Regions from separate parts of the Citrobacter sp. KH_055_1 genome, predicted to be linked through region 3. Evidence: predicted binding sites of a transcription regulator. Region 3 holds the regulator's gene; each other region holds the start of a gene.
The links. The regulator LexA, encoded in region 3, represses DNA repair genes until DNA is damaged. The targets are predictions, from matches to a motif close to TNCTGTATGTACATACAGNA.
Positions count from the first base shown of each region.

Region 1: the regulator LexA is predicted to act here: its motif matches at 1,387-1,406, upstream of sulA (SOS-induced cell division inhibitor SulA).
Region 2: the regulator LexA is predicted to act here: its motif matches at 1,776-1,795, upstream of sbmC (DNA gyrase inhibitor SbmC).

Region 1 is NZ_CM174473.1:3,040,068-3,043,350, reverse strand. It holds gene ompA (porin OmpA) at 1-500, opposite strand, end outside; gene sulA (SOS-induced cell division inhibitor SulA) at 856-1,365, opposite strand; gene AC3ITF_RS14495 (TfoX/Sxy family DNA transformation protein) at 1,582-2,196, shown strand; gene yccS (YccS family putative transporter) at 2,174-3,283, opposite strand, start outside.
Region 2 is NZ_CM174473.1:1,856,684-1,859,966, reverse strand. It holds gene AC3ITF_RS08575 (FUSC family protein) at 126-1,184, opposite strand; gene sbmC (DNA gyrase inhibitor SbmC) at 1,292-1,759, opposite strand; gene dacD (serine-type D-Ala-D-Ala carboxypeptidase DacD) at 1,884-3,056, opposite strand; gene phsC (thiosulfate reductase cytochrome B subunit) at 3,207-3,283, opposite strand, start outside.
Region 3 is NZ_CM174473.1:4,414,446-4,417,728, forward strand. It holds gene dinF (MATE family efflux transporter DinF) at 87-1,406, opposite strand; gene lexA (transcriptional repressor LexA) at 1,538-2,146, opposite strand; gene AC3ITF_RS20770 (diacylglycerol kinase) at 2,256-2,624, opposite strand; gene plsB (glycerol-3-phosphate 1-O-acyltransferase PlsB) at 2,795-3,283, shown strand, end outside.

The DNA.
Region 1 (3,283 bases), 1.4 Mb from region 3:
TCCAGACGGGTAGCGATTTCAGGAGTAATTGCATACTCTACGCCGCCAGCGAATACTGGGGATACGCCAGTGTCGTGGTCTTTAAAGCCTTCGTTGTTTTTAGCGTCAGCACGCCAAACCATACCACCCAGACGGGTATAAACGTCCAGATCGTCAGTGATTGGGTAACCCAGTTTAGCGGTCAGTTGAACGCCCTGAGCTTTGAAAGCGCCGTTTTGATGAGTGCCGTCGGTGTAGCCTTTGTACGGCATACGACCTAACCAGTCGTAACCCATTTCAAAACCAACGTACGGGTTAACCTGATAACCACCGAACGCACCAGCACCCAGTTGGCTTTCGTGGGTAGGACCGGCGTTGTTGATCTGGTTGTTGCCTACGTCATGGAACTGAGACCAGCCCATTTTAGCACCAGCATACCAGGTGTTATCTTTCGGAGCGGCCTGCGCCACGGTAGCGAAACCAGCCAGTGCCACTGCAATTGCGATAGCTGTCTTTTTCATTTTTTGCGCCTCGTTATCATCCAAAATTCGCCATGACTATCTCCAGAGAGATAACACGGTTAAATTCTTCACCCGGGGATCAGTTCAATAGTTACTCTACCGATATCTGCGGCTTAAGCCGAGCACCCCTGGCGATGTAAAGTCTACAACGTAGTTGAAAACTTACAAGTGTGAACTCTGTCAGGCATATGAAAAAAAAAGGCTTGTATACACAATATTTAACATTTATGGCTGATTAATTGAACTCAAAACTTCTCTAAAACCGCTTCTGACAGGCGTTCACACAAAATATGCGTTATATCTCAATGGCAGATTGAGGTATGAAAAAAAATTCCAGGATTAATCCTAATTTTACTTAATGATACAAATTCGAGTGAATTTTTAGCCCGGAATGCTGTCTCCCCGCAAGTGCCTGAGCGCGAACAGGACGCATAATAAATCCCATTGCGTTCCCTTCATCTGCAGCTTTCACCAGTTCTGCATGTTCATCTTCTGTTAATTCTTCAGTCAGCCAGCCAATAACCACGCTGTAATTGCCGGTGCGCAGCGCGCGAACCATCGATTCTAACGTGTGGCAGGGAGATAGTTGACTTATTTGCATAACTTTCGTTAATGGAAGCCCCGCTGATTGCACCCACTCACGGCTCAGCTTTTGTTGTGGCGTAAGCCAGAGCTGCCAACGTGATTGCTGCCCTAACTGCTGAAGCAGGGGTAATAGCAGTAATTGCGTCATCATGGGCTGGTCCTCGCGATAGACCACTTCACTGATAAGCCCGGCAGTCGCATTTTCTGAAGAAACGCGCGCACTATTGCTTGATGTTGAAGAGAACGACGAAGAACGATTTGCGTAGCCTGAAGTGTACATAATCAATCCAGCCCTGTGAGTTACTGTATGGATATACAGTAACCCTGCTATCACTAAAGATCAACCTTATTTTCGGAAACAGACTCGCAATTTTTAGCCGTCGTGGCGGGAAATATAAAATTCATCTTGCCCCTTGGGGCTAAGTTGCCTATCGTCGTCATTAACGGATCTGTTACTGGAAATCATTCCATTATCTTATGATTTAAAAGGACTTTTATGAAAAACCTCTCTTATGCCAGGATCTATAAATCACAAGAATATTTGGCCTCTTTAGGTACAATTAGCTACCGCTCTTTATTTGGCAGTTATAGCTTGACGGTGGGCGATACGGTCTTTGCAATGGTTGCCGACGGTGAGTTATACCTGCGGGCCTGCGAGCAAAGCGTACAGTACTGTGTAAAACATTCCCCGGTCTGGTTGACGTTTATGAAGCGGGGACGTCCCGTGATACTCAACTATTATCAAGTTAATGATGCGCTGTGGCGAAACCATCCGCAGTTGGTGTCTTTATCACGATATTCGCTGGATGCCGCAGTAAAAGAAAAACAGACGCGTGTTTCGCAACACCGGTTACGGGAACTGCCGAACATTTCCTTTCATCTGGAGACCCTACTGAGTGAAGCCGGGATTAACGATGAGGGTACATTACGCACCCTGGGTGCTCAAATGTGTTGGCTAAAGCTTTTGCAAATTAACCCATCGCTGACAGTGAAAATTCTTTATGCGCTTGAGGGCGCAATCAGTGGGATACATGAAGCAGCACTCCCGGCGGTTCGCCGCCGGGAGTTGGTTGAGTGGGTGAGTTCACTTAAGCCTGAACCGGGTTACTAATGGGTAATGCCGCGATTTGTTGCTGTAACCGACTGATTTCTGGTAACAGCGCAATCAATAATCCAACCTGTTGTACGACCAGCGGTTCTTTGGTGTCCTGGCTCGGTTCAAGATGTTGAATCCGTTGTTTAAGACTTTCCAGAGCCTGGTATACGCGCTGCTCGTCAGCGGGTTGATGATGAAGCGCATCATCAACATAGCAGACCGCGTCGTCCAGTAATGCCAGGACTTCCGGGTTAGTCAGCTGTTCCCGGTGAGCGCCGAGAGCGGAAATATAGCTGGTGAAGGTATGGTTGAGGCACAGCAAACGGAATGCCATTTCGCGCGTTTGGGCTGTAACATCTGGTTCACTCGACATGTTCGACACCACGGAAGCAAGCTCCGCATCACGGTTATGTGCATCACGGCGGGCAATTCGGTATGCCAGACGGTTATCACGGCCCTGATGATATTGCTCAAGGATAGCGTCCAGATAGCGGCAGTTAGCATCCGTTGCTCGTTCGATGACCCGTGGTAAATTACGAAAACGCCAGTCTGGCCAGATAAAACTGACGGCAGCCCAGGCAATCGCACAGCCGATCAGCGTATCGATGACTCGCGGCAGTGCGACCTCGAACCCTTCTCCCAGCAGGTTAAAGCATAATAATACCAGCAGGGTGATAAATATGGTCGCATGGGCATACTGTACGTTGCGAAAGGCGAAAAAGAGCACGCCGGTAATCACCAACAGGATGAGCTGCCCTTCCAGAGAGGGGACGAACCACAAAATGGGTAAACCAATCGCTATTCCGACTAAGGTACCAATAATTCTCAGGGCCAGGCGATGTCGGGTGGCGTTGTAGTTTGGCTGACAGACAAACAGACTGGTTAGCAGGATCCAGTATCCATGGTTCATACCGGTTATCTGGATGATGGCGTATCCGACACAGAGCACCAACGACATGCGGATAGCATGGCGAAATAGGGCTGACTCGGGGGTGACGTTACGGCTCAGACGCAACCAGATATCGCTGAACCCATGTGGGCTGTCATCGGCAAGCTGATTTTCGGACTCATTGCGCGAAATGACCTGCGCCTGCTCGGACTC
Region 2 (3,283 bases), 2.2 Mb from region 3:
GTTGAAACCTGAATTATCGAGGGTAAAGCCATTGCAGTTACCAATGGTTTTAGCCTTTTTCAGTATCATACCCTTAATCGTTGCTGAATCGAAGCAGCAGTAGAACCAATCCCCTCATCTGCGCTTTATTTGCGCAAAGCACGACAGATTAAATGTGAGAGGAGTTCCAGCTGTCGTGCCATCTCCATATTCAGCCAGACATAACCATGAATAGGCGTTTCTGCAACGTTGTCGCCCTTATGTTCATCAATCAGCTGACGCATCTCGGTCACCGTATCATTGAGTTTTTCGGTGTTGGCAAGCACCGGTTGCGGATTACCTTCATAGAGAGCGTGCGTTATCGTCAGCAGTGCCTGTTGCATTCTGAGCTGAGTTTCACGCAGCGTATGCGCATTCAACATCACAAAATGACTGGACCGCGTTGCCCACAGCGCGTTGATTTGCAGTTCAAGCATGCACACCAGATTCCGATTAATCGTTTGAATGGCTTCAAAAACTGATTTTTGAATGCGCGTTTCTTTGCTGGCCGGAATGATTAAGCCGCGCATTTTAACGACGTCACTCAGCAACTGCTGTAAGTGCTTATCCAGCCGGGGTTGTTCGAGTAAGTTGGGTGATAGCGCGGCCTGATATACACGGTTATAGCCGGTAATGCAGTGCGCCAGTTGGATACGCCAGTGTATAAATGCGCGTTGCGGCCAGATCCAGGTAAACAGCATTGCCAGTAGCGAGCCGAGAATCACATCCCCCCCGCGCCAGAGTGCCGTGTTCATATCGCCCGCAGGTGCGCCAACCACGACGGCCAGCGTGATGCCGATCAGCAGCGCCTGATACGGTTTTTTACCCAATGCCAGCCAACCGCACAGGAACATCGCCACCGCACACCATATCAGCATAAGCGGCAATGAAAAGAGCTCCAGCCGGAGCGCCACCAGCCCAAGGACCGAACCCAGAATCGTGCCACCAATACGCTCAAAAGCTCGGGGGACGACATTGCCCCAAAAGGAAATCGGCCCCATGATCACCACCAGCGTGATCAGAGGCCAGGTACCTTCAGGGATGTCCAGCAGGCGAACCAGCAGAAAAGTGAGAAGAAACGCCAGCGAGATGCGAATACCATGCACCACACGATAATGACGATACAAGCGAATTTCAAAAGGACTCAGTGACTTATCTGCACGCACTCATGCACTCCGTCAGGGAATAGCAAAGAACAGAATTGTACCTGTTTTTTCAGTGAAAACATCACCGTTATCAACAGGCCTTTTATCCTGATTCACACCCAAAACCGTTACTTCGCCTGCACCGGCACGTACATTTCAATATCCCAGTATCCGTCCTCCACACCATTGTTTCGGTAAATTTCAAAACACGGTTTGGCCGATAACTGCCAGGACGAATCCTGCAACAGACGGTCAAAAAACTGATACCAGGGTGTGGCAAAGTCATGGTTTTCAACACGGGCAACGGCCACGGCATAGTCGCCGCCCGCCAGTTCAGTCAGGATCACCCCTTCGCTGTTTTCGGGGATCTCAAAACCTTCAGGCACTGAAACTACGGTATCGCAGCGCAGTTTATCTGCCGGAACCACGTCTGGGTTGTCGTAATAGACGGCTATCCATTCCAACGGCACAATCTGGTTACCGTCGACCCACATAACCAGCTGTTCAAACCCCTGCTTTACCGTGTGTTCCCACGGTCCAACCATGTGAAACCCGGCAATCCTGCGTCTTTCTACCTGCTTTATCTCATACTCCATATAACCTCCTGCATGGCACTGTATAAAAATACAGTATAATTTCTACGTATTACGGCCTCAAGGAAATAGTGATTATTATGTGAGCAGATTCGCAGTCTTGCCAGTTTGGTGCACAAACAGAAATCTACACCTTATGGTGAAAATAATCGCTCAGGCGCGAAAACACGCCCCCCTCACCGACTGACTCCAGCGTCATCAGCGGCCAATGCGCCACCAGCTGATCCCGGTCGTAGAGTTCAATTTCGCCCACGCGCTGATGTGCGGCAATGGGGGCGACCAGCTCTTTCTTATCAAGCACATACTTTGCTTTAATATTCGCCACTTCGGCTTTAGGCAGCGCCATCCAAAAATCCTGCTCGGTACCGAGACTGATTTTTTCTTTATCGCCATACCAGATCCGCTCAACGCCGACCTGCTTACCACTACGCAGAACCTGCACTGTGTCAAAGTTTTGCTGTCCCCATTGCAGCAGCTTACGCGCCTGATCTTCACGCCCCTTCGCACTCTCGGCCCCCATTACAACGGCGATTAATCGACGCTGTCCGTCTACCGCAGATGCAATCAGGTTAAACCCGGCACCAGAGGTATGTCCCGTCTTTAGCCCATCCACGTTCAGGGTTTTATCCCACAATAAACCGTTACGATTCTGCTGGGTGATGCCGTTCCAGGTGAGGCTCTTCTCGCTGTACATATGATAGAAATCAGGCTCGCCGTGAATGATAGCCCTCGATAACACAGCCAGATCGTAAGCCGAACTGTGCTGGCCTGGGGCATCCAGTCCGTGCACCGTTTCAAAATGGGTGTCCTGCAACTTCAGCTTTTGCACATAACTGTTCATCATCGCGACAAACTGTGGCTGCCCACCGGCGATATAATCCGCCAGCGCAACGCAGGCATCGTTGCCGGAATCGACAATTAAGCCGCGACTTAAATCACGTACTGAAACGCGGTCACCTTGTTTTAGAAACATTAACGATGAACCGACAAATACCGGATTGTCTTTCGCCCACGCGTCACGCCCAACGGTGACAATATCTGACGGGCTAATACGCTGGCTGTCGATGGCGCGGTCAACAACATAGCCGGTCATCAGCTTGGTCAGACTGGCGGGGTTACGCTGCTGGTGCTCATTACCTGCGGTAAGAATTTGGCCTGTGGTGTAATCCATCAGCACCCACGCACCCGCATTGATAGCCGGAGGTTGGGAAGCAAAACTGGCGACATCCGCCGCAAAGGCGGAGGAAAAACTCATCGCGAAAAGGGAAGCGGCAATAAACAAACGGCGTTTCAACAGCATGTCCTCAGGAAAAGGAAAAATAGCCGTTCTTTTTACGGAAATTCTGAAGAACAAACAGGGATAAATTGCAAGAAAATGTGACTTAAGGCACATTTTCTTGCAATGGAATGCAGGTATCAGATAAACGGGTAGTGATAAATTCGCACTACATTACCCTTTACGCGGTGATACATCTGCGTGATGGCTGCGATGCCGGTGATAGCCGTCGATCATGCTGCGAAAGATTT
Region 3 (3,283 bases):
CACGCTATGTTTTTGCTGGACGTGAGAATAAGTGTAGTCAGTGATTCTGAGTTCTATTTATTATTCGGAATTTTTAACCATACGACTCAGGCAAACCAGGTGCCATTTCGCCAGTGACGCTGCCAGATAAAAGCCAGCGAGAGTCCGCGCAGCGCCAGAAAAACGGCGAGTGCCAGCCACAAACCGTGGTTGCCTAACAGCGGTAACGTGAATAAGGTTAAGCCGAATCCCGCAGCGGCAACGGCCATACTGTTACGCATTTCCGCAGCACGCGTTGCGCCAATAAACATGCCGTCCAACAGGTAACACCAGACGCCCACCAGTGGTAACACCACCTGCCAGATAAGGTAACGATCGGCCAGTTGCTGAATCTGCGGTAGTGAGGTCAACGACGCAATAATGTGCTCGCCAAACAGGGCATAGACCAGTGAAAAAAGGATCGCCACAATGCCCGACTGTCGACACGCCGCGCGCCAGACATCCAACAGTTGGCTGCCATCCCGCGCACCATAAGCCTGACCAGAGTGCGCTTCCACGGCATAGGCAAATCCGTCCAGCGCATAGGCGGTGAAGGTCAACAGGGTCATCAGAACGGCGTTGACCGCAATAATATCGCCCCCGAGACGCGCCCCGAGTACCGTAATCGCACCAAAACACAGCTGCAGCAACAGCGAACGCAGCATGATGTCGCGGTTAAGCGCCATCAGACGGCGGAAGTTTCCGCGCCATGCCTGTTTCAGCATCATGAGCGAAACACCGCGCAGGTGGAGAACCTTGCGCACCATCAGCAGGCCAATCAGCAACGTGGCATATTCGGCAATCACCGTCGCCAGCGCGGCGCCCTGCACGTTCATATGCAGCCCCATCACCAGCCATATATCGAGCACAATGTTGAGGATATTGCCGACAATCAACAGGATCACCGGTGCTCGCGCGTACTGAACGCCCAGCAGCCAGCCAAGCAGTACCAGGTTCGCCAGCGAGGCAGGCGCGCTGAGCCAACGGATTTCAAGAAAGCGCCGGGCCTGTTCCAGTACCGCTTCGCTCCCCCCCACGATGTGTAACGCCAGATCGATAATCGGCGTACGAAATAGCGCAATTGCCGCCCCCGCCCCCAAAGCCAGAATCAGCGGCTGCACCAGTGCTCGGGCCAACGCCTGCGGATTTTTTGCGCCAAATGCCTGAGCCGTCAGCCCGGTGGTACTCATGCGTAGAAAGAGCAGCAGCATAAAGAGAAAACTGGTTGCCGTCGCCCCCACGGCGACACCACCCAAATAGACCGGGCTATCCAGATGACCAATCACAGCCGTATCCACCAGTCCCAGCAGGGGAACGGTGATATTGGAGAAAATCATTGGCAGGGCAAGGTGCCAGAGTGCTTTATCAGAGGAGGTAAAAAAAGGCATACAGGAGAGCCTGAGAAGACGTTAGAGATACTGGAAAAAATCGTACAGGCCCGGTAAACAGAGTGCCACCGGGCACGTTGCCGGATGACGACGTAACCGTCTTATCCGGCCTACAGGAAATCAACAGACCGTTACAGCCATTCACCGTTACGGATAACGCCGACGGCCAGTCCTTCAATGGTGAAGTTCTGCTCACGCAGGTCGACAACGATCGGTTTGAACTCGCTGTTTTCTGGCAGAAGCTCGACCTTATTGCCCTGTTTTTTCAGGCGTTTAACCGTCACTTCATCATCAATGCGGGCAACAACCACCTGGCCGTTACGCACGTCCTGTGTCTTATGCACTGCCAGCAGATCGCCATCCATAATACCAATGTCTTTCATTGACATACCGCTGACGCGCAGCAGGAAATCAGCATTAGGTTTGAACAGGGATGGATCAACCTGATAGTGGCCTTCGATGTGCTGTTGCGCCAGCAGCGGCTCACCTGCAGCAACGCGGCCTACAAGCGGTAATCCTACCTCTTCTTCATGCAACAGACGAATACCACGCGATGCGCCAGAGACGATTTCGAGCACCCCTTTACGCGCCAGCGCTTTAAGGTGTTCTTCAGCCGCGTTTGGGGAACGGAATCCCAAACGCTGCGCGATCTCCGCACGCGTCGGTGGCATACCTGTCTGGCTGATGTGATCCCGAATGAGATCAAACACCTCTTGCTGCCTGGCCGTTAACGCTTTCATTCCGCCCCCTGGGTGTATATACAGTTATGCTGTGAGTATATACAGCTAAAGGCGATTTTGGAACCGCAAACTGCACAAAAAACAGGAGATTTATGAAGTTGTGGAATCCTTATCGAAAATGGGACCACAACAGGATGCCCCAGGTGATCAGGGCGACAAAAATAGACAGCAGAACAGCCGCCGACCCCATATCTTTCGCTCGACCGGAAAGTTCGTGATACTCCGATCCAATACGGTCGACCACTGCTTCAATAGCGCTGTTTAAGATTTCAACGATCATCACCAGCATTACTGAACCAATCAACAACACACGGGTAATGGCGTCGACGTCCAGCCAGCAGGCGATGGCGACGCCCAGCAGTACGGCAACACTTTCCTGACGAAATGCCGCTTCATTTATCCATGCGGCGCGAAAACCTTTCCACGAGTAGCCAGCAGCTTTGATAATTCGGGTGAATCCAGTGGTATTATTGGCCATCAAAAGAACCTTTTTACATTATTAGCGTCAATGTCATTGTAACGTTACCCCGTTTGTTTCAGGGTGTGGCAAAGCAGCGCGAAGTATGACGGGATACACCAGAAATTCACTAAACTTTCTGATATCCTTGCAGCGCATTTGCATTATTAACCAGAGGCTTTACATCGTTTATGTCCGGCTGGCCACGAATTTACTACAAATTACTGAATTTACCATTAAGCGTCCTGGTAAAAAGCAAGTCTATTCCGGCAGAACCTGCCCCGGAGTTGGGGCTCGATACGTCTCGTCCCATTATGTACGTCCTACCGTACAACTCAAAAGCAGACTTGCTGACGCTACGTGCCCAATGTTTGGCGCACGATCTTCCCGATCCCCTGGAACCGCTGGAGATAGACGGGACTTTACTGCCGCGCTACGTGTTTATTCACGGCGGTCCGCGTGTGTTCACCTATTACACACCAAAAGAAGAGTCCATCAAGCTGTTCCATAACTATCTCGATCTGCATCGCAGCAATCCTGACCTGGATGTGCAGATGGTGCCGGTTTCGGTGATGTTTGGCCGCGCGCCTGGCCGCGAAAAAGGTGAAGTCAACCCGCCGCTGCGCATGCTGAACGGCGTACAGAAATTCTTCGCCGTTTCCTGGCTCGGTCGCGACAGT